4 regions of the Pseudomonas sp. MDV22-iso1 genome follow, and region 1 is predicted to be linked to each of the others. Evidence: predicted binding sites of a transcription regulator. Region 1 holds the regulator's gene; each other region holds the start of a gene.
The links. Region 1 encodes FliA, which starts transcription of late flagellar genes. Its sites were predicted from a motif close to CTAAAGTTTNNNNNNNNNNNGCCGNTAA; they were not measured.

Region 1 (7,998 bases):
AATGAAGTCGGCGTAGGAAACGAGCCAGCGTTCATGGTTTACGTGTTCTTCAGGTTGTCGGCGACGAGCCATCGTCCATGTCTCCCATCAATCCATGAAGCCCTGAAGCTTCAACTCGATAGAGCGAGGGTTTTCACCTTCGGCGATCGACAGAATGCCTTCAAGCAACATTTCGCGATAACGCGACTGTCTTAAGGCGATGGCCTTGAGTTTCGCAGCGATCGGCAGCAACACCAGGTTGGCACTGGCCACGCCGTAAATGGTGGCGACGAAGGCGACGGCAATGCCGCTGCCCAGTTGCGACGGATCGGCCAGGTTGCCCATGACGTGGATCAGGCCCATGACGGCGCCGATAATGCCGATGGTCGGCGCGTAGCCACCCATGCTTTCGAAGACCTTGGCGGCTTCTATATCTCGGCTTTCCTGGGTGTAGAAATCCACTTCCAGGATGCTGCGAATGGCTTCCGGTTCGGCCCCATCCACCAGCAGTTGCAGGCCCTTGCGCGAATAATTGTCCGGCTCGGCATCGGCCACCCCTTCCAGTCCGAGCAAGCCTTCCTTGCGAGCGGTGAGGCTCCAGTTGACGACGCGATCAACGCCGCCGGCCAGGTCCACGCGAGGCGGAAAAAGAATCCAGACCAGAATCTGCATGGCACGCTTGAAGGCACTCATCGGCGACTGCAACAGCGCCGCACCGACGGTGCCGCCGATGACGATCAACGCCGCCGGGCCGTTAGCCAGCGCGCCGAGGTGGCCGCCCTCAAGGTAGTTGCCGCCAATGATGGCAACGAACGCCATGATGATCCCGATGAGGCTTAAAACGTCCATCAGATGCACGCCTCGACCAGGTGCTTGCCAATCTCGTCCAGGCCATACACCGCGTCGGCGAGTTCAGCTTTGACGATGGCCATCGGCATGCCATAGATCACGCAACTGGCTTCATCCTGAGCCCAGATCGAGCTACCGCCCTGTTTAAGCAAGCGCGCCCCTTCACGGCCATCGGCGCCCATGCCGGTCAGTACCACCGCCAGAACTTTGTCACCGTAGGACTTGGCCGCAGAACCGAAGGTGATGTCCACACAGGGCTTGTAGTTCAGACGCTCGTCACCCGGGAGGATTTTCACCGCGCCACGGCCGTCGATCATCATCTGCTTGCCGCCCGGTGCCAACAACGCCAGTCCCGGACGCAGGATGTCGCCATCCTCTGCTTCCTTGACGGTGATGCGGCAAAGCTTGTCCAGACGCTCGGCGAACGCCTTGGTGAACGCGGCGGGCATGTGCTGAATCAACACGATGGGTGCCGGGAAGCTGGCCGGCAATTGGGTCAGGACGCGCTGCAAGGCCACCGGCCCGCCAGTGGACGTGCCGATGGCGACCAGCTTGTAGGCTTTGCGTTTGGGTGCGGGCGACGACGGCGCAGACGGTGCCGGTGCGGGAGTACGAATTGGAATCGGTGCCGGACGTGCAGGCGCACTGCTGCTGTAACTACCCACGCTCGAAGGCGCAGTTGGCGCAACGGGCGCGGAGACGGGGGCTGGCGCGCTGTAGGTGGCGGCACGGCGATTACTGCGCGAGATGGTATGGATCTTCTCGCACAGCAGCTGCTTGACCTTGTCCGGATTACGCGAGATGTCCTCGAAGTTTTTCGGCAGGAAATCCACCGCGCCGGCGTCGAGTGCATCCAGGGTGACACGGGCGCCTTCGTGCGTCAGCGAGGAGAACATCAACACCGGCGTCGGGCAGCGCTGCATGATGTGCCGCACTGCCGTGATGCCGTCCATCATTGGCATCTCGTAGTCCATGGTGATCACGTCTGGCTTGAGGGCCAGCGCCTGGTCGATCGCCTCTTTTCCGTTGGTCGCCGTACCGACGACCTGGATGTTCGGATCCGCTGAAAGAATTTCCGAGACGCGGCGGCGGAAAAAACCCGAATCATCCACCACCAGGACTTTGACTGCCATAAACACTCCGTTAGACGGAGCGAGGCTCAGTCGCCCCGCTCCACCAGAATCAAATACGCCGTGTGGCGTAACGCTTGAGCATGCTCGGGACATCGAGAATCAGCGCAATGCGACCGTCACCAGTGATGGTGGCGCCCGACATGCCCGGGGTTCCCTGGAGCATTTTGCCCAATGGCTTGATGACCACTTCTTCCTGGCCCACCAGCTGATCGACGACAAAGCCGATTCGCTGTGTACCTACCGAGAGGATCACCACGTGGCCCTCGCGCTGCTCTTCATGAGCGGCGGAAGCGACCAGCCAGCGCTTGAGGTAGAACAGTGGCAGTGCCTTGTCGCGCACGATCACCACTTCCTGACCGTCGACCACGTTGGTGCGCGACAGATCGAGGTGGAAGATCTCGTTGACGTTCACCAGCGGGAAGGCGAACGCCTGATTGCCCAACATGACCATCAGCGTCGGCATGATCGCCAGGGTCAATGGGACCTTGATGACAATCTTCGAACCCTGGCCCTTGGCCGAGTAGATGTTGATCGAACCGTTGAGCTGGGAAATCTTGGTTTTCACCACGTCCATGCCCACGCCTCGACCCGACACGTCGGAAATCTCGGTTTTTGTCGAGAATCCCGGCGCAAAAATCAGGTTGTAGCACTCGGTGTCGCTCAGGCGATCGGCCGCATCCTTGTCCATCACACCGCGCTTTACCGCGATGGAACGCAGGACATTAGGGTCCATGCCTTTGCCGTCATCGGAGATCGACAGCAGGATATGGTCGCCTTCCTGCTCCGCCGCCAGGATCACTTTGCCGCCCCGGGACTTGCCCGATGCTTCGCGTTCTTCCGGCGATTCGATACCGTGGTCGACGGCGTTGCGCACCAAGTGGACCAGCGGATCGGCCAGGGCCTCGACGAGGTTCTTGTCGAGGTCGGTTTCTTCGCCAACCAGCTCAAGGTTGATCTCTTTCTTGAGCTGGCGAGCCAGGTCGCGAACCAGGCGCGGGAAACGTCCGAAGACTTTCTTGATCGGTTGCATCCGGGTCTTCATGACCGCGGTTTGCAGGTCAGCGGTGACCACATCGAGGTTCGACACCGCCTTGGACATGGCCTCATCGGCGCTGTTGGCGCCGAGTCGGACCAGGCGGTTACGCACCAGTACCAGTTCGCCAACCATGTTCATGATTTCATCGAGACGCGCGGTATCGACCCGCACGGTGGTCTCGGCTTCGCTGGCGGGCTTATCCGCCGGCGGAGCAGCTTGAGCACGAGCAGGAGCGGCCTTCGCCACTTCGGCTTTTGGCTCGGGAGCTTTGGCAACCGGCTTGGGGGCTGCAGCCTTGGCGACCGGCGTGGCGACCGATGCACTGGCGCCGGTAGCGGTACCGACCTCAGTGAACTTGCCTTTGCCGTGCAATTCGTCGAGCAGCGCTTCGAACTCGTGATCGGAGATCAGATCACTGCCCACTGCGGCGGCAGACGGGGCGGCCGGCACAGGCGCCGAAGCAATCGCCGACTCCAGCGCTTCGACCGCAAAGTTGCCCTTGCCGTGGAGCTGGTCCAGCAGTGCTTCAAATTCTTCGTCGGTAATGTCAGAGCTATCGCCTGCCGCTTTCGGAGCCGCTGGCGCTACGGGAGCCGCTGGCGGGACTACGGCATCAACAGCGAACTGACCTTTACCGTGCAACTGATCGAGCAATGACTCGAACTCGGCATCGGTGATTTCATCGCTGGGCGCGCCAGCGTTGCTGACAGGTGCCGGAGCAACAGGCGCGGCCTCGGCCTGCGCCTTGACGGCATTCAGAGAGTCCAGCAGCTGTTCGAATTCGTTGTCGGTAATGTCACCTGAATCGCTTTCAGTAACCGGTGCCACGTCGACAACCGGCACCGCTTCGTCGGACGACTGCGGTTCAGCCAGACGGGCCAGTGCCGCCAGCAGTTCAGGTGTGGCAGCCGTGATCGGGCTGCGCTCGCGGACTTCGGTGAACATGCCGTTCACCGCGTCCAGTGCTTCGAGAACCACGTCCATCAATTCCGAGTCGACGCGACGCTCACCCTTGCGCAGGATGTCGAAGACGTTCTCGGCGATGTGACAGCACTCCACCAACTCGTTGAGCTGGAGGAAGCCGGCGCCCCCTTTTACAGTGTGAAAACCGCGAAAAATTGCATTGAGCAAGTCCGCATCATCCGGTCGACTTTCAAGCTCGACCAGCTGTTCGGACAGTAGCTCTAGAATCTCGCCGGCCTCAACCAGGAAATCCTGAAGGATCTCTTCATCGGCGCCGAAGCTCATTAATGGGGTGCTCCTACAGGTCTAAAATCCAAGGCTGGATAGCAAATCGTCCACATCGTCCTGACCGGACACAACGTCTTCTCTTTTATCGGCATGAATCTGCGGACCTTCACCCTGAGAGAGATGTTTTTGTGGATCTTTTTCAGCCAGCATCGCTTGACGGTCATGTTCGATGCCCGCAAAGCGGTCCACCTGACTGGCCATCAGCACGAGCTTGAGCAGGTTGCTTTCAACTTCGGTGACCAATTGAGTCACGCGCTTGATGACCTGACCGGTGAGGTCCTGGTAATCCTGAGCGAGCAGAATATCGTTGAGGTTGCTCGTTACGACGCGGTTGTCTTCGCTGCTGCGTGTGAGAAAACCGTCTACGCGCCGGGCGAGTTCGCGGAACTCCTCGGCACCGACTTCACGGCGCATGAACCTTCCCCAATCCGCGCTCAGCGCCTCGGCTTCATTGCCCAGGCTGGTGACCAGCGGCGTGGCGTTTTCAACGAGATCCATGGTGCGGTTGGCCGCCGCTTCGGTCAGCTTGACCACATACCCCAGACGTTCGGTCGCGTCCGTGATCTGCGAGACTTCCTCGGCCTGTGGCATGTTCGGGTCAATCTGGAAATTGACGATCGCGCTATGCAACTCGCGAGTGAGCTTGCCCACTTCCTGGTACAGGCCGCGATCACGGGTCTGGTTGAGCTCATGGATCAGTTGTACTGCGTCGCCGAACTTGCCTTTTTCAAGGCTTTCGACCAATTCGACCGCATGTTTTTTCAGGGTCGATTCGAAATCGCCCTGTGAAATTTCATTTTGCTCCATAGCTCCCCCGTGGCGCAGTTGCTCAACCAATGCGTTCGAAAATCTTTTCGATTTTTTCTTTTAACGCCTGGGCCGTGAAGGGCTTGACCACATAGCCGTTTACACCGGCCTGGGCTGCTTCGATGATCTGCTCGCGCTTGGCTTCAGCGGTAACCATCAGCACCGGAAGATGCTTGAGCCTTTCATCGGCGCGCACGTGGCGCAGCAGATCGATACCGGTCATGCCCGGCATGTTCCAGTCCGTTACCAGAAAGTCGATGCTGCCGCTGTTGAGGACCGGAATGGCAGTGGTGCCATCGTCAGCCTCGACCGTGTTGGTGAACCCAAGGTCACGCAACAGGTTTTTTATGATCCGCCGCATCGTTGAGAAGTCATCAACGATGAGGATTTTCATGTTCTTGTCCAATTCGACCTCCAAGCAGTCTTAAACGCGTCCAGCACCTGGACACGCCATTTCATTCAATCCGGCAAAGCATTCGATGACTGTCTGGAGCACAGCAGATAGAGACCGGTGCGTACAGAACCCACCAGCCTCGTTCGCAGTGTCCCCACACTGCCTTCAGCGCGCTCGCCACTCCCCCAAACGCCCCCGCAAACGGGCCGCGCACTGGCTGTGTAACTGGCTGACCCGCGATTCGCTAACCCCCAGGACCTCACCGATTTCCTTGAGGTTGAGCTCTTCGTCGTAGTACAGCGCCAACACCAGTCGCTCACGCTCCGGCAAATTGGCAATCGCGTCCGCCAGCGCTGCCTGGAAGCGTTCATCTTCCAGATCGCGCGACGGCTCGAGATGAGCACTGGCGCCATCCTCGTGCAGCCCTTCGTGTTCGCCGTCTTGCAACAGATCGTCGAAACTGAATAACCGGCTGCCCAGGGTGTCGTTCAAAATCCCGTAATAATCGTCGAGACTCAATTGGAGTTCGGCCGCAACTTCGTGATCTTTAGCGTCGCGACCGGTTTTAGCTTCAATCGAGCGAATGGCGTCGCTGACCATTCGGGTATTTCGGTGGACCGAACGTGGCGCCCAGTCCCCTTTGCGTACTTCATCGAGCATCGCGCCGCGGATTCGTATGCCCGCGTACGTCTCGAAACTCGCGCCTTTGCTGGCGTCGTATTTGGTCGACACTTCAAGCAGGCCGATCATGCCGGCCTGGATCAGGTCTTCGACCTGGACACTGGCCGGCAGACGCGCCAGCAAGTGGTAGGCAATCCGTTTTACCAGTGGCGCGTAACGCTCGATCAGCTCGTACTGCGCATCACGGGCCGATTTTTTATAGAGGTTATAGCCACTGGCGGTCATAGCACGGGTCCTGCAGTTTGTTGCACGAGGCGCTCCACGAAGAACTCCAGATGCCCACGCGGGTTGGCAGGCAATGGCCAGGTGTCGACCTTTTGCGCGATGGCCTTGAAGGCCAGCGAACACTTGGAGCGCGGGAATGCTTCATACACGGCGCGCTGCTTCTGCACGGCCTTGCGCACGCTTTCGTCGTACGGCACCGCACCGACGTATTGTAAGGCGACGTCGAGGAAGCGATCCGTGACCTTGGTCAACTTGGCGAACAGGTTGCGACCTTCTTGCGGGCTCTGGGCCATGTTGGCCAGGACACGGAAACGGTTCATGCCGTAATCACGGTTGAGCAGTTTGATCAGGGCGTAGGCGTCGGTGATCGAAGTCGGCTCATCGCAGACCACCAGGAGGACTTCCTGAGCGGCGCGGACGAAACTGACAACCGAATCGCCGATGCCCGCCGCCGTGTCGATCACGAGCACGTCGAGGTTGTCTCCGATATCGCTGAAGGCCTGGATCAGGCCGGCGTGTTGCGCCGGGGTCAGATGAACCATGCTCTGTGTGCCGGACGCGGCCGGAACGATACGAATACCGCCCGGGCCTTGCAACAGAACGTCGCGTAGCTCGCAGCGGCCTTCGATCACGTCGGCCAGGGTACGTTTGGGTGTCAGTCCGAGTAGAACGTCGACGTTAGCCAGTCCGAGGTCGGCGTCCAGAAGCATGACGCGCCGGCCGAGCTCTGCTAGAGCCAGGGACAAGTTCACTGACACGTTAGTTTTCCCGACGCCACCTTTGCCGCCGGTCACCGCGATAACCTGTACGGGATGCATGCTGCCCATGTTATTTCTTTACCTTGTCTTGCATAGACGGAGGCCACATTACTGGCTGCGCGTTCACAAACGGAACAATGCATGGCAGACCATCGATGTAGGTACAAAAACTATTCATTAATACCTCAGCTAACCTGCTTGGTCGGGCTGTGGTAAATATCAGCGAACATGTCAGCCATGGCTTCTTCGCTGGGTTCTTCCTGCATTTGCACGCTGACCGCGCGACTGACCAGCTGATGACGACGCGGCAGATGCAAATCATCCGGAATCCGCGGGCCATCGGTCAGATAGGCCACCGGCAATTCATGACTGATGGCCAGGCTCAACACCTCGCCCAGACTTGCCGTTTCATCCAGTTTAGTCAGGATGCAGCCGGCGAGCCCGCAGCGCTTGTAACTGTGATAAGCGGCGGTTAGAACCTGTTTCTGGCTGGTGGTTGCCAGAACCAGATAATTTTTCGATTTGATGCCACGCCCGGCCAGACTTTCCAGCTGCATGCGCAGTGCCGGATCGCTGGCCTGAAGGCCTGCGGTATCGATCAGCACCACGCGTTTGCGCAGCAAAGGATCCAGCGCCTGCACCAGCGACTGACCCGGGTCGACGTGAGTGACCGGGACATTGAGGATGCGGCCAAGGGTCTTGAGCTGTTCCTGGGCACCGATACGGTAGCTGTCCATGCTCACCAGCGCGATGTTTTGCGCGCCGTACTTGAGCACGTAACGCGCGGCGAGCTTGGCCAGGGTCGTGGTTTTACCCATGCCGGCAGGGCCGACCATGGCAATGACACCGCCCTCTTCCAGCGGCTCGATTTCCGGTGTGGCAATC
Region 2 (7,998 bases), on a different contig from region 1:
GGGTCAGTTGATTCTGGTCATGCACCCGGCGCTCGGCCTCGAGCTGCTGATGCTGGTCGCCTTGTGTTTTGCGCTGTGCCTGGTGCCGGTGGCCTTGACCCGACGGATTCACCCTGCACCCTTGCACCCTGCGCCGATGGAACCACGGTTCTTTATCAAGCGCGTACCGCAGTCGTTAAGTACGGTGCTGGGGGCGGGGCTGATTGTGGGTTCGTTCTATGGTCTGGCGCCGCTGTATGCCTCCCAGCAAGGACTGTCTACCGAGCAAGTGGGCTTGTTCATGGGTAGCTGCATTTTTGCTGGCCTGCTGGTGCAGTGGCCGTTGGGATGGTTGTCCGACCGTTATGATCGGGCGCTATTGATCCGTTGCTTCGCGTTCAGCCTGGCGGTGGCTGCATTGCCGCTGGCGATCATGAAGCAGGTGCCGCTGGAAGTGCTGTTTATCACCGGTTTCTTCTGCTCCCTGGTGCAATTTTGCCTGTATCCCTTGGCAGTGGCTTTTTCCAACGACCACGTCGAAGGCGATCGCCGGGTGTCTCTGACAGCGATGCTACTGGTGACCTACGGCGTGGGTGCCAGTATCGGGCCGTTGGTTGCCGGGGTTCTGATGAAGCTGTTCGGCAGTCAGATGCTCTACGCGTTCTTCAGCTTCTTCGCGTTGGTACTGGTCTGGCGGATTCGTCCGAAAGCCGTCACCAACCTGCATCAGGTGGACGATGCGCCGCTGCATCACGTGGCCATGCCGGACAGCATGTCGAGTTCGCCATTGGTAGCGGCCCTTGACCCTCGAGTTGATGAGCAGGTGGTGCAGGATCAGATGCAGAACCCGATCACACCAGAGCCGGAACCGGAACCAGAATCAGAGCTGCAAGAAAAACCTGAGACCGACCCGTCGCCGCCAGACCCTGACGAAGGCCGCGAGCAGAGCTTCACCGAAGCTAGGCCCTGAGATTCACGCACAAAAAAAACGGGCAGTTCCCAAAAGGACTGCCCGTTTTTTATTGAAGCGTTAACTCAGAGGTCGTCTTTGTCGAAACGCCGTGCTTCGCGCTGAAGCTGATAGACGAATCTTTCGACCTGACGCTGCACCAGCCCGCTCATGTTATGAAAGCGAACACCGGCGAAGGTGGTGGAAATCTTTTCTTCGAAATGCAGGTAACGCAGTTCGACGGGGGCCGTCATTTTGCCGAAGGGCAGGGCGGCAGCAAATCGGTCGTAGACCTGCCCCAGTTGCAGGCTCGAGCTGATATCGCCGTCGAAGCGCAATTTGCAGCCAGTAGCAGAGATGTCCAGCAGCTTTCCGCTGATCGGTGCCTTGAGCTTTTCACCGTCCAGATCGACGCTAACCAGCTGTGCCAGTTTAAGAGCAGCGCGGAATGCGTTACGGCGCTGGTGATAAACCACTTCGTCGGGCATCGGACCGTGGTAGCAGCGAGTGCCAGCCGTTTCGTCGATGGTCAGCGCGCCATTGCTTTCCCAGGCGATGCGAACACCATCGTGGAAGCCTTCGACCTTGAACGGTTCGCCGGCGAGCAGGAAGCGTTCACCGTCCCGTGGAATCATTTCGTCAAGCGAGATCGTGCCGCTGTCACGGTCAATACCCACCAGATAGCTCTGGAAGCGCTGGCTGCGCTCATGGAACGTAATGATCAGAGGGTCGTGGCTGTCTTGCAGCTGACGTAGGGTGCCGGAGATCTCAAGGGGCGTTGCGAGCACCTTGGGTGGCTGCGGAGCATCTTCCGCGCTTGAGGCATTGAACACGGTTCATCAATCTCCAGACAAAATTTGACTGCGGCTAGCCAGCATTTTGCCAGCATGTTTCTCGTCTTGATAGTGCGGGCTCATCGGCGGGTTCAAGCCTGACTGAGAGGCCCCCGCTTCGCGAGTACAGAGGTCGATCCGCGGGCGTCATAAAGCGCTGGTGTGTCGCCGCCGTGGAGGATTTTCAGCTGGGTAGCCGTGGCAGCCTGTTGCATCATGATGGACTGGCCATTGCTGACGTTGGTGCTCTGGCACTGGGCCAGTAGATCGGTGAGAACATCACTCTGAGCCAGCAACTGATCGCCAATGCTCGATTGGGCGGCCAATTGCTCCAGACCCTGGCGATTGATCGGCAGGTTGAGGCTGGCGAGGATCGCACTGCGCTTGCGGCCATGCTGTTCAAGCAAAATGATCAATGCCTGCTTCTGCGCCAGAATGTCTTCGAGCAGTCGCATGTCGCGACCATGCAACGCGATGGCCTCGGTTTGCAATAACTCGAGCAATTGTTGCGCTGGAGCAAAGTCGTCGATGATCAGTTGCAGTAAATTAGTATCGTGCATGGCTGGCCTTGGGTTTTAAGCGTCCAAAAGCCTCGCGCAGACCGGAGCCTAGCGCTGGGCTTCGAAGTTGAGCAGTTTGCTGGCTACACGGTTGCTGTCGACTTTATAGCTGCCATCGGCAATCGCTGCTTTCAACTCTGCCACGCGGGCATTATCGACAGCGGGCTGATCGCGCAGCTTGTCAGTGACCTTTTGCAACTGCTGAGCCTCATTGCTGAGGTGTACCGATTCCCCGCTTTTGACGGTAGTGGCCTCTGCGGCCGGGGTATTCAGCGGCGCGGACTTGGCGGCTTCGGCCGTGTCCTTGCTGGCGCTGGTACGTGTACTGCCCGTAAGTGACGAGGAGCTGTTAAGACGGCTGAAATCGATGACCATGATCAAAAAACCTCTGGGTATTTGGACGCTTGCCATGTTTTCGGCCAAACCCTGGAAAACTTTAGACTCATTTATCAATGAGCTTGCGCGCGTCAGCACTTGCCCTGGATGAGTAACAGTTTAGGGAACAGTCGAGCGGCGCGCCATCTAAACACCAATACCCGAGGTACTACATGGCGACTTCCACCTGGCCGGGCGCGATAACTTGCGCCTTGATGACCCGCTGGGAATTCAGGTTTTTTACGCGTATCTGGTCTCGCAAACCACCGTTGGACAGCGCTTCTCCCGGCATGCGCACGCTGAGTGTGCCGCTACGGGCGGTAATCACCACCTGATCGCCCTTGGTGATGACTTCCGCCTGCTCGATGTTCACCAGCGTGATCAGTTGATCGGCGACCATTGGTCGGGTCAGTTTTTGCCCGATCGCCTGATCCAGCGAAGTCAGGTAGCCCTGGCTGATCAGGCTGATGTCACGCTCGCGCAGGATCACATCGTCGGGTTCGACAACACCGAGGCGACGCAGCGGTCGGGTGGTGGTAACGACGTCGCGGAACAGCCGGACTTGAGCGGGTACGAACACGGTCCAGGGGGCGGCGCCCTCGCAGCGAACCTTGACCGTAACACGCCCCAATGGCTTGGCCGGACTCTCCAGGCTCGCTGTCAATTCCTTGTCGCACATTGGCATGCGCAGACGCGGATCGAGCTGGCTGACCTGGATCTCATAACGACCTTCAGTTTGACTGGTCGCCAAATAGTCTTCTACGGTGAATTCAAGAAAGCCCTGGGTGACGCCGATAAGCATGTCAGGCAAGGTAACCGCATCAGCAAGGGCAGGGCTGCCAGCGTTGAACAGGCAAACGGCCGACATCGCGCAAAGCGATTTGCGAAAGTTTGAGGTCAGGCGTCGGAAAAATGTCGGTTCTGTGTTCATACGAGTTAAAAAGCAAGCGCCGTGCCGTTTAGCAATGAATGTGCGTCGCAACACACTGAAGCGTTGGTAGTAGGAGTCTGGGCATGGCTGGTGTAATGGATTCAGTAAACCAGCGCACGCAACTGGTAGGGCAGAATCGCCTGGAGCTGTTGTTGTTCCGTCTTGACGGCCCGCAGCTCTATGGGATCAATGTATTCAAGGTTCGCGAGGTGCTGCAATGCCCCAAGCTGACCGTGATGCCCAAGTCCAATCCTGTCGTGTGCGGTGTGGCGAGTATTCGGGGGGCGACCATTCCGATTATGGATCTGGCAATGGCGACCGGTTCAGGTCGATTGCTGGATCAGAGCAATCCGTTCGTGATCATCACGGAGTACAACACCAAGACCCAGGGTTTCCTGGTGCGCTCGGTGGAACGCATCGTCAACATGAACTGGGAGGAGATCCATCCGCCGCCCAAGGGCACTGGACGCGATCACTACCTCACGGCAGTGACCCGCGTTGACAATCAGCTAGTCGAAATCATCGACGTCGAGAAAGTCCTGGCGGAAGTGGCGCCGACACCGGAAGCGATTTCCGTGGGCGTAGTGGATGTCGAAACCCAGCACAAGGCGCTGTCCCTGCGCGTGCTGACGGTCGACGACTCGTCGGTGGCACGCAAGCAGGTCTCGCGTTGTCTACAAACGGTCGGCGTCGAAGTGGTGGCGCTGAACGACGGTCGGCAAGCGCTGGATTACCTGCGCAAGTTGGTCGATGAAGGTAAAAAGCCGGAAGAAGAGTTCCTGATGATGATTTCCGACATCGAGATGCCGGAAATGGACGGGTACACCCTCACCGCCGAGATCCGCAGTGACCCTCGCATGCAAAAGCTTCATATCATCCTGCATACTTCGTTGTCGGGGGTGTTCAATCAGGCGATGGTCAAGAAAGTCGGTGCCGATGACTTCCTTGCCAAATTCCGCCCTGATGACCTGGCATCCCGGGTAGTCGACCGGATCAAAGCAGCAGATATCAGCTAGGGGCCTTTTGTCCCTGGCGGTCAACACGAGTTAAGAGGCGGCATCATTGTCTACGGGTAATTTGGATTTCGAACAGTTCCGGGTATTCCTGGAAAAAGCCTGTGGCATTTTGCTTGGTGAAAACAAGCAGTACCTGGTATCGAGCCGTCTCAACAAACTGATGGAGCAGCAAGGTATCAAGTCCCTGGGTGAGCTGGTCCAGCGCATCCAGACCCAGCCGCGCAGTGGTTTGCGCGAGATGGTGGTGGATGCCATGACGACCAACGAAACCCTGTGGTTTCGTGACACCTATCCGTTTGAAGTCTTGAAGAACAAGGTACTGCCGGAAGCGATCAAGGCGGCGCCCGGCCAGCGCCTGCGAATCTGGTCGGCCGCGTGCTCGTCGGGTCAGGAACCGTATTCGCTGTCGATGTCGATCGATGAGTTCGAGCGGGTCAACCTGGGGCAATTGAAGATGGGTGTGCAGATCGTTGCCACTGATCTTTCCGGCACCATGCTGACCAACTGCAAGATTGGCGAGTACGATAGCCTGGCAATCGGTCGTGGTCTTTCGCCCGAGCGTCTGCAGCGTTATTTCGATCCCAAGGGACCGGGACGCTGGGCCATCAAGGCGCCGATCAAGAGTCGGGTGGAGTTTCGCTCGTTCAATCTGCTGGACAGTTACGCGGCGCTTGGCAAGTTCGACATCGTGTTCTGCCGCAACGTGTTGATCTACTTCTCCGCCGAGGTGAAGAAAGACATCCTGTTGCGCATCCATAGCACGTTGAAACCGGGGGGCTATCTGTTCCTCGGCGCTTCCGAAGCGCTGAATGGATTGCCGGATCATTACCAGATGGTCCAGTGCAGCCCGGGGATCATTTACCAGGCGAAGTGATGCAATTGCGGCAGACATAAAAAAGGAGTCCTCAGGGGCTCCTTTTTTTGTATGCCGCAATTGCAGCTCCTACACGGATAGGTGTTGTCCTTGGAAAGCGGCAGAAAAGCGGCAGGCGGCGGAAGTCGATTGCCGCTTTTCTGTCATTGCCACACTTGCCACTGCCCGCAAACCCACTGTTTGCGGGGTTTCTCCAATTGGCACGCGGCTTGCTAAGTTCACCGTACGAAAAATCAGGTCACCCGAAGGTTTCCCGACATGAGCATCAGCTTCGATAAAGCGCTCGGTATTCACCAACAGGCTCTCAACTTCCGCGCACAGCGTGCCGAAGTCCTGGCCAACAACATCGCCAACGCGGACACCCCGAACTACAAGGCTCGGGATCTGGACTTCTCGAAGGTGCTTGCCGAACAGAGCGAGAAAACCAAGAGCGGCGGCGGTTTCGCGCTGAACATGACCAACAGCCGTCATATCGAGGCCCAAGGCTTGGACAGCGGTGACGAGTCATTGCTGTATCGCACGCCGATGCAACCGTCGATTGATCAGAACACCGTGGACGCCCAGCTGGAACAGTCGAACTACGCGGAAAACTCCGTCAACTTCCAGGCCAGCTTCACCTTGCTCAACAGTAAATTCAAAGGGCTGATTTCAGCCCTGCGCGGAGAATAATTCATGTCCCTGTCCAGTGTTTTCAACATTGCCGGTAGCGGCATGAGTGCCCAGACCACTCGCCTGAACACCGTCGCCAGTAACATCGCCAACGCCGAGACCGTCTCGTCGAGCATCGATCAAACCTACCGCGCGCGTCATCCGGTGTTCGCCACCATGTTCCAGGGTGGCCAGAGCGGCGGCAGCGATTCGCTGTTCCAGAATCAGGACGCGGCGGGTCAGGGTGTGCAAGTGCTGGGTGTGGTCGAAGACCAGAGCAACCTGGAGGCTCGCTACGAGCCGAACCATCCGGCTGCTGATGCCAAGGGCTATGTCTACTACCCGAACGTCAACGTCGTGGAGGAAATGGCCGACATGATTTCCGCGAGCCGGTCCTTTCAGACCAACGCCGAAATGATGAACACGGCCAAAACCATGATGCAGAAGGTCCTGACTCTCGGTCAGTGATAAGGGGCGACTCAGATGAGTGTTACCGATACGACAAGCGGTTTGAGCCTCAACGACATCCTGGCCAACTCCTCGATCAAGAACACCTCCACCACCAGTGATGGCCTGGCGTCGGCAACCAATAGCGCTGCCGGCAAAAAAGCCCTGGGCAAAGACGCGTTCCTGCAGTTGCTGGTGACCCAGCTGAAAAACCAGAATCCGCTCGAACCGCAGGACAACGGCGAGTTCGTCGCCCAATTGGCGCAGTTCAGCAGTCTGGAAGGCATCACCACACTCAACGATACGGTGAGTGGCATTGCCGGTAACTACAACTCGTCGCAGGCTTTGCAGGCCTCGTCGCTGGTGGGGCGCTCCGTGATCGCGCCTAGCGATAAAGCGGTTGTCGATACCTCCAAGAGCATGACCGGTACCGTGGCCATTCCGGGCTCTGTCCCTGCTGTCGCGCTGAAGATTTCCGACAAGGACGGCAAGGTCGTCCGCACCATCGACATGGGCAGCCAGACTGCCGGCAATGCCAGCTTTATCTGGGACGGAAAAGACAGCGCGGGTAATACGGTCGAGTCGGGTACTTACACCTTCGCGGCGACGGCCACCATCGACAGCCAGGCTGTATCGCTGGTCACCAACCTGCCAGCGACGGTCAATAGCGTGACCATCAGCCAGACGGGCGGTGAGTTGATGCTCAACCTCGCCGGGCTGGGCAGCATCGCCCTGTCCAAAGTACAAACCATTGGTATGTAAAGCCGACTAACCCGGCATAAAGGAGTGAAACATGTCTTTCAATATCGGCCTTAGCGGTCTCTTTGCAGCCAACAAACAACTGGACGTGACCGGCAACAACATCGCCAACGTCGCGACCACCGGTTTCAAATCGTCCCGTGCGGAATTCGAAGACGTCTACTCGGCCACCAAGCTGGGTACCGGAAGCAAGGTCGTCGGCAGCGGTGTGCGCCTGGCCAACGTTTCCCAGCAATTCACCCAGGGCGATATCAGCAGCACCGGTAACGTACTGGACATGGGCATCAACGGCTCCGGTTTCTTCGTGCTCAATAACAGCGGTTCGCTGTCCTACACCCGCGCCGGTACGTTCAAGGTCGACAAGGACGGTTATGTCACCAACACCGACGGCACTTCCCGCCTGCAGGGCTACGGTGTGGATGCCAGCGGCAAGATCCAGAACGGTATGTTGACCGACCTGCGTATCGACACCTCCAACCTGGCTCCGAAGTCGAGTAGCGCGGTGTCGTCGACGATTAACCTGAACTCCACGGATAAGGTCATTGACCAGACCGTTGCCACCAACAAATTCGATCCAACCAAGTCTGAGACCTATAGCAAGCAATTCAATACGCCGATCTACGACAG
Region 3 (7,998 bases), on a different contig from region 1:
GGCGTTCGTCCAGCTGCGGTTGGCATCGCTGTCCGTCGTCGTGCCAGTCGACGGTTTCAGGGCTTAACAGCAAATGCAGGTCGTAGCGCCGGGCCAGCAAGGCTTGCTCGATCCAGGCCGGGCAATCGCCAAACAAGGTTCGGCTCCAAAGGATGTTGCTCAACAGATGGGTGTCCAGAATCAACAGGGAAGGGCGCCTGGCGCGCGCCTCATCTTCCCAGGTCAGTTGGCCTTGTGCGATGGGTGTGATGTCGTCGTAGCAGGTATCGCGGGCTTCACGGTCGATGAAATGCCGCACGTATTCACCGACCAACAGCCCGCCAAAGCGCGCCTGGATTTCGCTAGACAGCCAGCTTTTTCCGCTCGATTCAGGCCCGGTCAGGACCAGAACCTTCATGCTCGCAATGCCAGGTCGGCGCGCCATTCGCGCCAGCCTTGAATGGCGATCACAGCGAAAAGACCGTAGAGCCCGGCAGTCAGGTACATGCCTTTGTAGATGAACAGCCCGACGAAAATCACGTCTAGCACGAGCCACAGTGGCCAGCATTGCACGCGTTTCTGTGCCATCCACCATTGGGCCACCAGACTGAAACCAGTCAATGCGGCATCCAGCCAGGGTTGTGCGGCATCGGTCCAGTGCGCCATGGCGGCTCCCAATGCCAGGCTGCCAACAGCGCCCAGCGCCAGACTCAAGGCAATGGTGGAAGCCTCAAGCTGGCTGACCCGCCGTCCCTGCCGCGCCTCACCCCCGCGAGTCCATTGCCACCAGCCATAGAGTTGCAGCGCCGCGTAAATAATCTGCAGCAGCATGTCGGAGTAGAGCTTCACTTCGAAAAATACCCAGCTGTACAGCAACACCATCACCAGGCCGATCGGCCAGCACCAGGGATTCTGTTTGACCGTCAACCAAACGGCGATGACACCGAGGGCGGCGGCAAACAGTTCTAGCCCGGACATGGCGATTCCTTGGGGAGTTGGCGAGGGGAGCGGATTGTACCGGCAGGTGCGGCCAAGTAGAACCGCCCTGCACGTAAGTAAATGCTAACTTTCTCGGATGTACTTTGGTCCCCTGCGCCGAAACCTGGCCCCTGTGGCGAGGGGATTTATCCCCGTTCGGCGACGCAGTCGTCGCAGAACCGGTGCACGCGGTATGCCTGATTTATCTAGGTCGCCTGATTTTGGGGTTGCTTCGCAACCCAACGGGGATAAATCCCCTCACCACAGGGGCCGGGTTTTGCCAGCTGCCACAGGAGCCAGGCTCGGCAGCTGGTTAAGGGGGCCGGTTTTGCCCTGAGGCCTACACCCGAAACTGCTTCAACAAGCTGTTCAGTTCGACACTCAACGCCTTCAACCGAACACTCGCCACGCTCGACTGTTCGGCCGCGAGTGCGGTGCTGTGGGACAAGCCGGCCGCCTGGGTCACGTTCTGATTGATGTCTTCCACCACGTGCGCCTGCTGCAAGGTGGCGCTGGCAATTGAGGCATTGAGCCCGTTCAGGTTGCGTAACGCCTGACCAATCGCACTCAGACTGGCTCCAGCAAGACCCGCCTGTTCGATGGTCAGTTGCGAAGCGCGGCTGCTGTCGCCGATCACTTTGACCGCCGCTTCCGAATGATTTTGCAGGCGCTCGATCATCGACTGAATCTCGGCCGTGGATTTTTGCGTGCGCTGAGCCAGCAGCCGCACTTCATCGGCGACCACTGCAAATCCGCGACCTTGCTCGCCCGCTCGCGCTGCCTCAATGGCCGCGTTGAGGGCCAGCAGGTTGGTCTGCTCGGCAATCGACCGGATCACCTCCAGCACCGAACCGATCTGCGTGCTTTCGGCCGCCAGGGTGCGTATCACGTCCACCGCCTGATCGATGGTGTCCGACAGCTTGTCGATCTGCTGCAGGCTGCTATCGATGTTGATCTGGCCTTGCTGCGCCTGGGACTCGGCATCGCGCATTTCGCTCGCGGCGTGTTCGGCGTTTTTGGCCACGTCCTGAACCCCATAGGTCACTTCATTGATGGCGGTGGCCACCAGTTCCATCTGCTGGGATTGCTGTTGGCTGCGCTGTTGCGCCTGGGCGGCGTCGTTCCCCAGTTCACTTGAGGAGTCGCCCAAGGCGCTTGCAGAGACCTGCAACTGGCTGATCACCAGGCGCAGTTTGGCGGTAAACGCGTTGAAATGCCGCGCCAGTTGCGTGACCTCATCCTGGCCATGCGTGTCGAGGCTGCGGGTCAGGTCGCTCTCGCCGCTGGCGATATTGGCCATGGCGTTGACGGTTTCCTGCAACGGTCGAACGATGCTGCGTGCAATCAGCATCACCAGCGCCGCCATGATCAATGCAATCAACACTCCCAACGCCAAGGCCTTCCAGACTTGTACGTAGAACTCGTCCTGCATGTCATCGATATAGATGCCTGAACCGATCACCCAGCCCCAGGGTTCGAACAACTTGACGTAGGAGGTCTTTTCCACTGGCTCGCTGGCACCCGGTTTAGGCCAGCGATAGTTGATGCTGCCGGCGCCCTTGGATTTAGCCACGGCGACCATTTCATTAAACAATGCAAAACCGTCCGGATCGCGGATGGCGGCCAGGTTCTGCCCGTCGAGTTTCGGATTGGCCGGGTGCATGACCATGACCGGGGTCAGGTCGTTGATCCAGAAGTAATCGTTCTGGTCGTAACGCAAACCGCGAACGGCCGTTAGTGCCTGTTTCTGCGCCGCGTCGCGGGTCAGCGTTCCGGCGGTTTCCAGCTCATGGTAATAGCTCAGGATCCCGCTGGCAGTCTGCACCACGTGCTGGGTCTTCTGCGCTTTGGCTTGGTACAGGTCTTCGTGAATCTGCTTGAGCATCAACACGCCTAACGTCATCAACATCATGACGGCCACGATCAGGATCAGCCAAAGACGGCGGCTGATCGACATATTGCGCAAGCTGTTCATAACGCTGTCACTCCGGTTTTGTTCTTGTCATGAAGGATCGCCAGCATCCCGTCACGCTTGATGAGTCTTCTGTAGCGGCTCAAGCCCAATACTCGGCAGCGTAAAAGGGACTTGTCTGATAGGATTTCGGCCCCGCGCGGAAAAACCTGAATCCAGCTTGAATTTTCACGAGATTCTCACGGTTTCGTCTGGAGACTTTTGCGCGGGGTCAACAGCCAGGCTGATTGCAAAAACGTTCTGAAAAAATATTAACGGGGCATGCCCGCGTGCATCGCTTCTTGGGGGATTGATGGATCTTTGGACCGCCTTTCAGGCATTGATACTTGGCGTTGTAGAAGGGCTGACGGAGTTTCTGCCCATTTCCAGTACCGGCCACCAGATTATTGTGGCCGACTTGCTCAACTTCGGTGGTGAGCGGGCCATGGCCTTCAACATCATTATTCAGCTCGGGGCAATCCTGGCGGTGGTGTGGGAGTTTCGCCGCAAGATCCTCGACGTGGTCATCGGGCTGCCGACCCAGCCCAGCGCTCGACGGTTTACCGCCAACCTGTTGATTGCGTTCATGCCGGCGGTGGTATTGGGCGTGATCTTCGCTGACATGATCAAAGAATATCTGTTCAACCCGATCACCGTGGCGACGGCACTGGTTATCGGCGGGGTCATCATGTTGTGGGCCGAGCGCCGCGAGCATGAAGTGCACGCCGAGACGGTCGACGAGATCACCTGGAAAGACGCCCTGAAAGTCGGTTTTGCCCAGTGCCTGGCGATGATTCCGGGTACTTCGCGCTCCGGATCGACCATTATCGGTGGCTTGCTGTTCGGGCTTTCCCGCAAGACTGCGACGGAGTTCTCGTTCTTCCTGGCGATGCCGACCATGGTCGGTGCGGCCGTTTACTCGGGGTACAAATACCGGCACTTGTTCGTGCCTGCGGATTTCCCGGTGTTTGCCGTCGGCTTCGTCACTGCGTTCATCTTCGCGATGATTGCCGTGCGTGGCTTGCTCAAGTTCATCGCCAGCCACAGCTATGCGGTGTTCGCCTGGTATCGCATTGCATTCGGTCTGCTGATCCTCGCCACCTGGCAATTCGGCTGGGTTGACTGGAGCGCAGCCAAGCCATGAATGACAGCAGCGCACGCAACCGCCCGGAAGGTAACTCTGGGGGCAAGATCCAGAACCTGCGGCTGAAATGGCTGGTATTTGCGATCGTGTGCGCGCTGCCGTTGGTGGGCTCGCTGTCGATGTGGTTGCAGGGGATCTCGCTGATTCCCCTGTCGGCCTACGGGATCGTCAGCGTGCTGGCGTTCTTCCTTTATTGGAGCGACAAGCGCAAGGCGCGCACCGCCCGTTGGCGCACGCCCGAGAACGTCCTGCACGCGGTAGAGCTTGCAGGCGGTTGGCCGGGCGCCTTGGTGGCGCAGCAAGTGTTTCGCCACAAAACCCGCAAGATTTCCTACCAGGTCCTGTTCTGGGCCATCGTGTTGCTGCATCAGGTGTTCTGGATTGACCAGTTGTTCCTCGGCGCTCATGTGTTTGCGCTCTTCTAAGCGTAAGCGCGTGCACTAAAGCAGCAGGCCGATCTGGGTGCGTTTGGGCAACTTGCTCACCACCAGTTGGTGGGAACGTTGCAGCAAGCCTTGCAGCTCATCGGCGCCCAGCGGGTAGGGCGTCTCCATGATGATCCATTGGGCCCGCGCCAGATAAGGTGCCGGGTGTATGCCCGGTCGATCGCAGTGGCCCAGAAACAGATCTTTATCGACCTTGAAGGCCAGCGAGTCTCCTCTCAAGCCCTGCAGGGCAAACATCTTGTTTCCCGCAATCGAAAACACCCGCACGCCACCCCATTTGTAGTCCTCCCGCGCACCGGGCAGGGCGAGGCAAAATCGTGCGACATCCTCTTCGCTCATCCGTCGAGCTTTCATATCAGTCGGTCCCCACACGCGTCGAATGATTCGATCAAATGGTCCATCCAGGCGCGAACGGCCGGCATTACACCGCGTCGATGAGGGTAGACCGCCTGTAGCCAGCCGCCGGGCAGCGACCAGCCTGGCAGCAGTCGAACCAGCGAGCCCTCTTCGAGTTCCTGTTCGCAAAACATCATCGGTAGCAGGGTAAAACCCTGGCCCGCGAGGGTGCAGGCCTTGCGCACGATGAAATCGTCGATGCCCAGGCGCGGTTCCAGAGTGAGTTCGTAGCTTTTGCCGTGTTCGTCAAGCAGTCGGATATGCATCATGCGGTCGGCTTCGAGGGCTCCCAGAACTGGTAGGCTTTTCAGATCTTCAGGGTGGTTGATCTCACGTCCCAGCAGGAACTCAGGGCTGGCCACCAGCGCCGTTTGCGCCTGGCGCAGGCGCCGGGTGACCAGCTGCGGGTCTTCATCGCCCAGTTCGCGCACGCGCAAAGCCACGTCAATGCCTTCGGTCACCAGGTCGACGCGGCGGTTCAGCAGCATGACTTCGAGCTGCACCTGGGGAAATCGCTCAAGGAAGCTGCTGATCACCCCGGGCAGGATTTCGTGCGCCAGGCCGACCGGGCACGACACCCGCAGGCGTCCCCGAGGTTCACTGGACATACTGGCCACGGCTTCGTCGGCCATTTCGGCCTCCAGCAACATCGCCTGACAGTGGCGCAGGTAGCGCTCACCCACGGCAGTCAGATTGAGCTGGCGGGTGGTGCGTTGCAGCAATCGCGCGCCCAGGCGTTCTTCCAGCTCGGCTATACGCCGTGACAGCCGCGACTTGGGAATCCCCAGCAAACGTCCCGCAGCGGCGAAGCCACCGGCTTCGACTACTTTGGCAAAATAGTAGAGATCGTTGAGGTCTTGCATGGTGATATCCGATTGTTCTATCAGTGAGACGAATAATCGCATTATCGACGACTACTCGGCTATTGGTTTCATCGGTAGGATTCTCTCCATCAGGTCGCCCTTGGCGATCCTCACCTTGGAGATCTTCTTATGAAACTTTTGCATATCGATTCGAGCATTCTGGGTGACAACTCGGCTTCCCGTCAGTTGAGCAGCGAAGTCGTCAAAGCCTGGCAAGTGGCCGACCCCAGCGCCGTGGTGACCTACCGTGACCTGGCCGCTGATGCCATCAGCCATTTTTCTTCCACCACACTGGTTGCCGCCGGTACGACTGCCGAACTGCGCAACGCCGCACAACAGCACGAAGCTGACCTGAGCGCGCAGACGCTGGCTGAATTCCTCGCCGCCGATGCTGTGGTCGTTGCTGCACCGATGTACAACTTCACGATTCCGACCCAACTGAAGGCCTGGATCGACCGCATCGCTGTTGCCGGTCAGACCTTTCGTTACACCGAAGCCGGTCCTGAAGGTCTTTGTGGCGGCAAGAAACTGGTCATCGTCTCGACATCCGGTGGTTTACACGCCGGTCAAGCGAGCGGTGTCGCTCACGAAGAATACTTGAAGCTGGTGTTCGGCTTCCTCGGCATCACCGATATCGAGTTCGTCCGCGCCGAAGGCCTGGCCTATGGTGACGAAGTGCGCACCAAAGCGATGAACGATGCGCACACGCACATCAGCCAGCAGTTGTTCGCGGCCGCGTAAGGCTTGCGTAAAGACGCCAAAACAGCTTGAGGCAACACCCTGAAAACTCTGTATTCTGGTAGCGCAAGCTCCAGGTACGGAGTTTTTTGTTTCCGGCTATGTCGGGTAATTGTCGGACATGGCCTGGCTTATGCAATCAAGCAGTATCGTCTTTGATCAAGTAACAGGTGGCGTTCCATGGTGCGTCTTTGTGCAGCATTACTGATCTGCCTGCTCAGCAGCCTGAATTCAGTGCACGCCGCGCCTGCGCCTCATCCCCACTGGAGCGTCGGCTTCCACGAGATGAGTTTTCTCGATCCGCTGGACCTGCAACCCATGCGGGCCATTGCGTTCTATCCCTCCAGCGACAAGGAGCACACCAGCAAGCTTGAGGGCTACAGCGTCGAAGCAGGCGAAGATACGCGGGTCGCCATTGGCCGTTTCCCGATGCTGATGCTTTCCCACGGTAATACGGGCACTCCGCTGGCCTTGCATGACCTCATGACTTCATTGGCGCGCAAGGGTTTTGTGGTGGTGGCAGTGATCCATCCCGGTGACAACTCCAAAGATCACAGCCGCCTGGGCACGTTGAGTAACCTTTATGGCCGGCCGATCCAGATATCCGAAGCGATCACCGCAACCCTCGGCGATCCCATGCTGGCGCCGTTCGTCAATGCCGATCAGGTGGGTGTAATTGGCTATTCGGCGGGCGGCGAGACAGCGTTGATCCTCTCCGGTGCAACCCCTGATCTGGATCGCCTGCGCCGTTATTGCCAGGAACGTCCGGACGATCGCGATGCCTGCAACACCAAGGGCGAACTGATTGTTGATCGTGACGATTTGCAACCGGTAGCCGATCCCCGTGTGCATGCCTTGCTGCTGATGGCGCCACTGAGCCTCAAGTTCGGTCGCCATACCCTGGCCGATGTGCACGTGCCTGTGCTGCTTTACAGCGGTGACGGCGACAAACTGGTGGCCTTCGACAAAAATGCCGCAGCGCTGGCGCGCAAACTGCCGATTGCACCGGACTTCAAGTTGCTGGCAGGGGCAGGGCACTTCGTGTTCATGGCGCCCTGCAATGAAGAACAGATCCAGGCCATGCCGGCACTGTGTACCGATGCTGATGGCGTGGATCGTGAGGACATTCACCGCAACATGATTTCCGAGGCGGGGCGGTTCTTCTCCCATGCGCTGGGCAAATCGACCCGTGCCGGTATGCAAACAGCCGATCAATAAGCGACCACGGCCCGCATGACTTTGTACCGAAGAAACTGTAGGTTTTGGGTCAAGCAAATTAATGCGCAGCGTTTCAGTATGAGTGTCAATCAGGCCATCGCGCGGCGTTTCAACAGGAGCGTCAAGCCCAGACCGGTCACCGACAGCAATGCAGCGGTAAAGAAAATCCACGAATAGCCCAGATTCAGCGCTACCGCCCCCATCAGCGGCCCGGCAATCGCCAGTGCCAGATCAAAAAACACCGCATACGCACTCAGCCCCGCACCGCGACTGGTGTTCGGCACC
Region 4 (7,998 bases), on a different contig from region 1:
CTACGCACAGGGTCAAGGTGCCCTGGCTGGCGGTGCGCTGAAAACTGCGTTCGGCCGTCTGGCCCCAGGCCGCGATCAGGTGCTGCAACGTGTCGAGGTTTAACCCCGCAGGAACGAGCAAGGGGTTGGCACCTTCGGTTTTAAGCACATGGGCTTCGATAGCGGCGACTAACGGCTGCGGATCGATGGCCAGCAACTGCTCCTGCTGCTCGAGCCGGAATTTGGAGCGGTAACGAGGCCCGGTGTCGAGTTCGGGTGCGACGGCAAACAACCCGTTCGGTTTGCCGGGTTGCAGCTTGATCAAATGGCTCCAGGGTTCCAGCACTTCGGCGAGGCGAGCGATTTGGTTCTGGCGTAACTGATTGCAGCGCGCGGCGCCCATCAGCAGCGCCGCGACATAGGTTTGCTCGATGCTCAGGGTGTGTGTCTGGCTGGCCAGTTCGTCACGCAGGCTCAAATGCTGGAGTTGGTGCGAACAGGCGATCCGATACAGTTGATGCAATTCCAGCCATAGACCTTCGGGCACAGGACAATAAAGCTGAGTAGCGCGAACCATGGGGCCGTTGAGGCAATGAATCGCTCGCTGCAACGCTTGGGTCAGCAGTGGCGCCCGGTCCTTGCTGAAGCGCGGGACGATGCGCACAACGATCTGTTTATAGCCAATCGCCAGATGGCTTTGCAGTGCCTGGCACAGGTTGGCGATTTTGCGTGAGCGTTCGTCGAGCACAATGGCCTGATGCAGGAAATGCCGCTCCAGGTGCTTGCAGACGTAGTACACCTCGGGTCGCATCAGTTCGAGCAGTTGCAGGCGGTTTTCACTGGGGGTAAGCAACTGGTTGAGTTCGCCCAGACCCTTATAAAGCAGGCGAGCGGTCTCACCAATGTTGGCTTTGGGCAGATTAGCTATCCAGCGCTTCAGGTCGCGCGGGGTGGGCTCACAGAACGACAGTCGCAACTGTTCAGGGACGGGCGCGCGGAGCAGCAGGAGGGGATTGGTCTCATTCATGCCGGGTAAAAACTCCAACCGGGAAATGGGCAGTGAATGACCTGACTGTAGCAGCTAAGTTGGGTGAAGGTATCGCGACATGTTCACCATCCCCTGTGGTAGCAAGCTGCTCCCACAGGGGATGGTGCGGGGTTGAATCAGACTTTCGGCAAACCCAGACCCTGGCCCATCTGCACCGGGGAAAGAGCACCCAGGCCTTCAGCCCACTTCACCTGGTCAGGCCCGAACAGCACGACCGCGGTGGATCCCAGCTTGAAGCGACCCAGTTCAGCACCTTTCTCCAAATGGATTGGTGCGCGAGCTGCTTCGTCGTAGCGGAAGGTTTTCAGTTCGCGTTTTGGCGGCGTCACCAGTCCGGCCCAGACGGTTTCGATCGACGCCACGATCATCGCGCCGACCAGCACAACGGCCATTGGTCCGCGCTCGGTGTCGAAAATGCACGCCACACGCTCGTTACGGGCGAACAGCTCTGGCACGTTTTCAGCCGTGGTCTGGTTGACCGAGAAGATGCGGCCCGGAATGTAGACCATTTCACGCAAAGTGCCGGCCAGTGGCATGTGCACGCGATGGTAGTCCTTCGGCGACAGGTAAATGGTCGCAAAATCACCGCCCATGAACGGCGCAGCGTTGGCCGCATCACCGCCGAGCAGTTCCAGTACGCTGAAACTGTGGCCCTTGGCCTGGAACACGCGGCCGTGCTCGATCGGGCCAAGCTGGCTGACCGCGCCATCGGCCGGGCTGAGGATCGCGCCCGGCGTCTCGTCCAGTGGACGGGCACCGTCTTTCAGTGCGCGGGTGAAGAAGGCATTGAAGTGTTCATAGGCGGTCAGGTCTTCGACCAGTGCCTGAGACATATCCACCTGATAACGCTTGGCGAACCAGGCCGTGAACGCATTCTTGAACCAGCGCACGCGGCATTCGGCAATGCAGCCGGCCAGTCGCGAGAGCAAGTGGTGGGGCAGCAGGTATTGGCTGAGGATAAACAAACGCTTATTCATTAACTGTCCTTAAAAACCTTAATTCTCTATAGGGGTGTCGGGATGGTTGCCCCATTCGCCCCAGGAACCGGCGTAGCCTTTGACACGCGGATAACCGAGTGCCTTGGCCACCAGATAAGTGAAGCCAGAGCGATGGTGAGTCTGGCAGTGAGTAATAACTTCTTTGTCCGGGGTGATCCCGAGTTGTTCCAGGATCTGCGGCATGTCTGTGCGGATGCGCAGGTTGCGCGCCTGATCCATGCCTGCGGTCCATTCAAAGTTGACCGCGCCGGGAATGTGTCCGGCCCTGGCCGCCAGGACCTTCTCGCCGGAATACTCCAGCGGACCGCGTGCGTCCCAGATCGCCAGGTCGGCTGCACCCAGGCGACTTTGCAGGTATTCGCGGGTGGCCGTGGGTTCGTCATGCAGGGTCAGGCTCACCGGGCCACCCACCGGGGCAGGGACCTCGGTCGATACCGGCAAGTCCTGCGCCAGCCACGACAGCAGGCCGCCATCCACGTAGTGATAGTTTTTGTGGCCGATGACATCGAGCAACCAGATGAACCGTCCGGCCCAGCCGCCGCCTTCGTCGTCATAAACCACGTAGACCGCGTCTTTGTTGTGGCCAAGTTCGCCGAACAGCGTTTCGAGCGCAGCGTGCGGCGGCATCAGGCCTGGAGCGGGTAGTTGGCCGAGTTGCGTGCGTTTGGGGTCGACAAACCGCGCGCCAGGAATATGCCCTTCGGCATAGCGGGCGCTGCTGGTCAGGTCCACCAAAATCAGATTGCGGGCGTCAAGACGGGCGAGCAGGTCGCCGGGCTCTATCACCAGCGCCAAGCCAGAGAAGTCAGACATGTGAGGTCTCCAGAGCACAAAAGGAGGGATTGTAACGCAGCCTTATTGGCCGCGGTGGCTAAAGCTGTGCAGGGCCTTCTCGATGCACTGGGCGGTTTTGCCGAAGGCTTGCACGGTGATTTCCGAGAACGGTCCGCCACCCTGGTCGGCCACGACCAGCATGATCACCCGCCCATTATTGACCAATGACCTTAGCAGCAGATGCTCGCCACCAAAAAGTGAGCGCAGGCTCGCCGGTAACAGCGCCGAAAACTGCGCGCTGTTTTCCGGCGTCAGGCGGACCTGAGCCTGTTGCGCGAGCAGTCGTTGCAGCACGGTGCTCTGACTCACCTGCAGATTCAGGCTGGATGCGTCCTTGGGCAAACCGGCGCACTGGTGCACGCGAAGATTGGCGTGAGTGCGATCGGCCATCAGGATCATCACCCGTCGCATGCCGCAGGCGAGCAACGCGTCCCGGGCAGACGTGGTCAGATGCATCGCATTGGCGAAGCGACTCGGTTCCGCCAGCAGCTCGGCACATTGTTTACGCCATTTGGCTAAATCTTGCGCAGTGGGCGCAGGGGCCGCAAGCGAACCTGCCGCCACCCGGTTCATGCCCCACGGCCAGATCAGCGAGACGGCGGGGTGCCAAAGGTCGGGCATCGCGTGGTAACGGGCGCTATTGGCAGCCTGTTGGTGCAACTGCTGCTGTACGTGGTCCATCGGTACCTGGAGGTAAAGGCTGGTCAGGTACTGCCAGCGTTCACTGTGCGGACTGTCCCAGGCGTGTTGCGCCGACAGCGCCAGACCATTGGCCAGCAATACTGTATTGGCCGGCTGATTGAGCCAGCGGCGCAGGGTCGGGTCGTCATCGAGGCGATTTTGCTGGCGCAATGGGTGATCGCTGTCACGGGCAATGCGCAGGACCTGGACCAATTCGCGCTGCTCGCTCATCAACAGTCGATAACCCTGCTGCACCCAGATCGGCAGGCGCCAGATATCGGCCAAGGCCTGGCAGATGTCCAGCAGGCGTACACCGAACAACTGCTTTTCAACCTTGCGCGCGGATTCGCCTCTGTGGATCACCCGCAGTTCCCATTCCTGGAGCAGTTGCGGATGAGTCAACGCCATCGGCCAAAGTGGCGAGAGGAACAACAGGCTGCCCCAGTGGATGTCCTGCCACAGTCGCGCCAGGCGATGGGCAAAAAAACCGTTGGCTTGTTGTGTGGCGTGCTGGCTGATCATTTGCAGCTGGCGCAAGGCGACGGGAATTTCCGACAACGGGAGCGCGGGCAGGCGAGCGAGCAGTTCTTCGGTACGCTTCAAACCGAGGCGATTGATCGCCACCTCAAGGTTCTCCGCCGGTTCACTCAAACCGCCGTGCAGTTGCCGGTTGGCTTCGCGAATCACACTCAAGGCCAGGGCCGGACTGCCCTGCATCAATTCGGCAATGTCGCGCAACGAACTGCGGTTGTTGCGAATGGCGCTGCAAACGCGGTCATGACTGGCTTGCGGAACTGGCAGGCGAACGCTGTCGAGAAGCTTGATCCAGCCTTCGAGCGTGGAGGGTGTTGGTGTTGGAACGTTCGTTTCGTTAGCCATGGTTGGACGCAATCATCGTCTGCATTACCTACGCCCTGAATGGGTCAAAGTGGCTTTTCGCCTGAACGGCCTATAGTCTGGCGCAGTTTTGCCGATAAGTAGAAGAAGAGATTTTTTAACTTCCGAATATGACCTTGAACCCGACTCAGTAAGTGCTCTCCTACCTATGGCTAAAATAATCGGCATCATCGTCGTATTCGCGAGCGTGCTCGGCGGATACGTACTTTCCCACGGCAAAATTGCCGCCCTGATCCAGCCTTTCGAGGTATTGATCATTGGCGGTGCGGCCCTCGGCGCATTCCTGCAGGCCAACCCCGGCTATATGACCATGCACGTGCTCAAGAAATCCTTGAGCATGTTCGGGTCGCGCTTCACTCACGCCTTCTATCTCGAAGTGCTGGGCCTGATCTACGAGATCCTCAACAAGAGCCGCCGCGAAGGCATGATGGCGATTGAAGGTGACATCGAAGATGCCGCCGCGAGCCCGATTTTTGCCAAGTACCCGACGGTGCTCAAAGACGAGCGCATGACCGCTTTCATCTGCGACTACCTGCGCATCATGTCCTCCGGCAACATGGCACCCCACGAGCTGGAGGGTCTGTTCGATATGGAGCTCTACAGCCTCAAGGAAGACCTTGAGCATCCCTCCCATGCGGTCAACGGGATTGCCGACGCCATGCCCGGTTTCGGTATCGTCGCAGCGGTATTGGGGATCGTGGTGACCATGGCGTCCCTGGGCGAGGGTGACCAGAAAGCCATCGGCATGCACGTGGGCGCAGCATTGGTCGGTACCTTCTTCGGTATTCTCGCGGCGTACGGTTTCTTTGGTCCGCTGGCGCATTCCCTGGCTCACGATGCCAAGGAAGAGCTGAACGTCTACGAAGCCATCAAGGCCTCGCTGGTTGCATCCGCATCGGGCATGCCGCCGTCGCTGGCGGTGGAGTTCGGTCGCAAGGTTCTGTACCCGGCGCACCGTCCAAGTTTCTCCGAGTTGGAACAAGCGGTTCGCGGTCGCTAAATCATGGAAAATAATCAGCCGATCATCATCAAGCGCGTCAAGCGCATCGCTGCCGGGCATCACGGGGGCGCCTGGAAAATCGCTTTCGCCGACTTCGCGACGGCGATGATGGCGTTCTTCCTGGTGTTGTGGCTGCTGTCCACTGCGACGCCTGAACAGAAGATTGCCATTGCGGGCTACTTCAAGGACCCGATCGGTTTTTCCGAAAGCGGCACGCCCTACATTATTGATCTGGGTGGCACGCCTACCCTGGCGCCGGAAAACACCCTCAACCCGGAAGTGAAATCCCAGCCGCAGCCGGACAAGGTCACCATCGATACCGAACAAGTCGAAGGCATGGCCGAGCAGGTCGAGAAAGAACGCCTGGAACTGTTGCTGCAGGAACTGCAGAACAAGGTCGACGAAAACCCGCAGTTGCAGAAATTCAAGGATCAGATCCTGTTCGAGATCACGCCGAACGGCTTGCGCATCCAGATCATGGACGCGGAAAACCGGCCGATGTTCGACTCTGGCAGCGCCCGTCTGAAACCGTACTTTGAAGACATCCTGCTGGCCATGGCCGATACCATCAAAGCGGTACCCAACAAGATCAGCATCAGCGGTCACACCGACGCCACGCCGTACACCGGCACAGGCGAGTTCGGTAACTGGGAACTGTCGACCAATCGTGCCAACGCCGCTCGCCGTGCGCTGGTCGCCGGGAGTTATCCGGAGTCTCAGGTGGCGCGCGTTGTCGGGTATGCCTCTTCGGCGCTGTTCGATCGGGAAAAACCGTTCAATCCGGTCAATCGTCGAATCGACATTGTCGTGCTGACGAAAAAGGCTCAGGCAGCGATTGAAGGCGCACAGGGCGCCGATCCTTCCGGTCAGCTGCCCCAAGGCCAAGGCGCTCCGGGTGAAGTGCCGGCCGAACCGGTCGATCCGAATGCCCTGCCGGCAGACAAGCAGCCAGTGCCGGCGCATGAAATTCGAGAACGGTTGAATCTGTTCGAGGACGCCGCACCGAAACCCGGCGAGGCGCCGAAGCAGTAATCTACAAAAAAAGCCGACAGTGAATGTCGGCTTTTTTGTGGGCGCTGGCGCTTGTCTCAGGCGCCGCGGCGGATTCGGTTTTTGAGATCAGTGTGGAAGCGGTCAGCATTGGTCTTGTTGTAGCTGCGCGTGGACTCGCTGCCCGTGATCGATTCCAGGGATGCGGAGCGCTTGAGGTTCACTTCGATTTTGTAGGCCTCGATGAAAAAATCGAGGTCCTTTGCACTGCTCAGTTTCGGCCACTTATCCAGGTACAGCGGCAACTCCGTCGGCCCGGTCCTGAAGGAGCAGATGCGGCGATTACTGATCGTCGCTTCGCCAATTTCGAACGGCACCCACCACGACAGTGCGGTTCTCTCCGAGACGACTGCCAGCAAGTGTGTGCATTCGCTGATGTTGCGAGTGATGACCTCGGTGATGTCATCGGTGGTCTGGGATTCCGGATCCAGCACGTCCAGGTAGGTTTTTATATTGGCTTGCATCAGACGACTGTTGATCTGCATCGCATGGGCGCGATCCATGTGGCGGTAGCTGATAAACACTGGCATCAGAAATGTCCCTTGATCGCGAGTTCACGGTAATAGGCGCCAAGCGCGGTGAGGCGGCAGCCAGTGGAGTTGAGCGCGGCGTAGTACATGTGTTCGGCGTCCACCGGTTCAATCAGGCTGTGGCGGTTGCACTTTTGCAACTGGGCGAAGACTTCGCCGTGAGCCGGTTCAAACCGGGCTTCGGTGGGTTCGTAGCTCGGGTCCAGCGCGAATATCGACTCGGCTTCGGCGAACCAGTCAGGCAGCTTGCGTAATATTTCTTTGGGGATTAACGGCGAGACTTCCCGCAACGAAATGAACTGCGAGACGTTGGTCTTGAACACCGGGCGCTGTTCCCAGGCGTCGAGCGCATTGTCGACAAACGAATAGAGGCTGCCGGGAGTGATTTTCCCAAGGATGTTCGCAGCACCACCGTGCAATGCCTGAAGCAGCAGTCCGGTGAAGACACCATGGTTGGCGCCTTCCATGGCCGGTTCTTCTTTCTTGCAGGCCGTAAGAATGGTCATGCCCTCGCCAACCATGCTGCTTTCGCTACGCAAAGCGCGCACTTCGCCTGCCGAGCCGCCCTGGCAGCAGTCGAGAATGATGATCTTGTTCTTGATTTTTACGGCTTTGGACGCCCAATTAAGGATGTCGCTGATTCGGATCCCGTCCTTGCTGGACTTGTAATCCTGAGGCAACAGCATCCCTTCATCCGTATCCCCGTCGAAAGCGCCGTGGCCTGCGAAGTACAACAGGGCGACATTGCAGTCGCCTGAAAACAGTTCGCGAATTTGATCCTCGATTTTTTCGCGGCTCAAATAATCTTCGGCGGAGGTCAGCACGATATTCTTGAAGTTCGGGTCGCCATTGGCATCAGTCTTGAGCACCGAAGCCATGGCCATCGCATCGTTGTTGCAGCCGTTCAGCTGGGAGAGATGGCGGTAGTTATTGATTCCGATAAACAGGCCTCTGCGCATGATTCAGTCCGCCGCGTGAGTG

Region 2: the regulator FliA is predicted to act here: its motif matches at 2,734-2,761, upstream of flgM (flagellar biosynthesis anti-sigma factor FlgM).
Region 3: the regulator FliA is predicted to act here: its motif matches at 3,056-3,083, upstream of AC3ZVB_RS21315 (methyl-accepting chemotaxis protein).
Region 4: the regulator FliA is predicted to act here: its motif matches at 4,490-4,517, upstream of motA (flagellar motor stator protein MotA).

The regions. Positions count from the first base shown of each region.
Region 1 covers NZ_JBYVMF010000001.1:256,939-264,936, reverse strand. Annotated here, with positions in the region: gene motD (flagellar motor protein MotD) at 1-72, opposite strand, end outside; gene AC3ZVB_RS01195 (flagellar motor protein) at 88-828, opposite strand; gene AC3ZVB_RS01190 (protein-glutamate methylesterase/protein-glutamine glutaminase) at 828-1,961, opposite strand; gene AC3ZVB_RS01185 (chemotaxis protein CheA) at 2,011-4,245, opposite strand; gene AC3ZVB_RS01180 (protein phosphatase CheZ) at 4,267-5,055, opposite strand; gene AC3ZVB_RS01175 (chemotaxis response regulator CheY) at 5,078-5,449, opposite strand; gene fliA (RNA polymerase sigma factor FliA) at 5,615-6,355, opposite strand; gene fleN (flagellar synthesis regulator FleN) at 6,352-7,182, opposite strand; gene flhF (flagellar biosynthesis GTPase FlhF) at 7,299-7,998, opposite strand, start outside.
Region 2 covers NZ_JBYVMF010000005.1:286,321-294,318, reverse strand. Annotated here, with positions in the region: gene AC3ZVB_RS09240 (MFS transporter) at 1-949, shown strand, start outside; gene AC3ZVB_RS09235 (flagellar brake protein) at 1,015-1,761, opposite strand; gene AC3ZVB_RS09230 (flagella synthesis protein FlgN) at 1,854-2,321, opposite strand; gene flgM (flagellar biosynthesis anti-sigma factor FlgM) at 2,370-2,696, opposite strand; gene flgA (flagellar basal body P-ring formation chaperone FlgA) at 2,866-3,627, opposite strand; gene AC3ZVB_RS09215 (chemotaxis protein CheV) at 3,711-4,643, shown strand; gene cheR (protein-glutamate O-methyltransferase CheR) at 4,690-5,517, shown strand; gene flgB (flagellar basal body rod protein FlgB) at 5,776-6,186, shown strand; gene flgC (flagellar basal body rod protein FlgC) at 6,190-6,633, shown strand; gene flgD (flagellar hook assembly protein FlgD) at 6,649-7,374, shown strand; gene flgE (flagellar hook protein FlgE) at 7,406-7,998, shown strand, end outside.
Region 3 covers NZ_JBYVMF010000020.1:87,364-95,361, reverse strand. Annotated here, with positions in the region: gene AC3ZVB_RS21325 (AAA family ATPase) at 1-397, opposite strand, end outside; gene pnuC (nicotinamide riboside transporter PnuC) at 394-957, opposite strand; gene AC3ZVB_RS21315 (methyl-accepting chemotaxis protein) at 1,298-2,932, opposite strand; gene AC3ZVB_RS21310 (undecaprenyl-diphosphate phosphatase) at 3,222-4,052, shown strand; gene AC3ZVB_RS21305 (DUF1294 domain-containing protein) at 4,049-4,477, shown strand; gene AC3ZVB_RS21300 (MmcQ/YjbR family DNA-binding protein) at 4,493-4,852, opposite strand; gene AC3ZVB_RS21295 (LysR substrate-binding domain-containing protein) at 4,849-5,757, opposite strand; gene AC3ZVB_RS21290 (FMN-dependent NADH-azoreductase) at 5,887-6,498, shown strand; gene AC3ZVB_RS21285 (alpha/beta hydrolase family protein) at 6,676-7,713, shown strand; gene AC3ZVB_RS21280 (MFS transporter) at 7,803-7,998, opposite strand, start outside.
Region 4 covers NZ_JBYVMF010000004.1:192,093-200,090, forward strand. Annotated here, with positions in the region: gene AC3ZVB_RS07155 (cyclic-di-GMP receptor FimW-related protein) at 1-1,006, opposite strand, end outside; gene asd (archaetidylserine decarboxylase) at 1,144-2,004, opposite strand; gene AC3ZVB_RS07165 (rhodanese-like domain-containing protein) at 2,023-2,838, opposite strand; gene AC3ZVB_RS07170 (HDOD domain-containing protein) at 2,881-4,419, opposite strand; gene motA (flagellar motor stator protein MotA) at 4,586-5,437, shown strand; gene motB (flagellar motor protein MotB) at 5,441-6,469, shown strand; gene AC3ZVB_RS07185 (TIR domain-containing protein) at 6,526-7,017, opposite strand; gene AC3ZVB_RS07190 (caspase family protein) at 7,017-7,976, opposite strand; gene AC3ZVB_RS07195 (TIR domain-containing protein) at 7,980-7,998, opposite strand, start outside.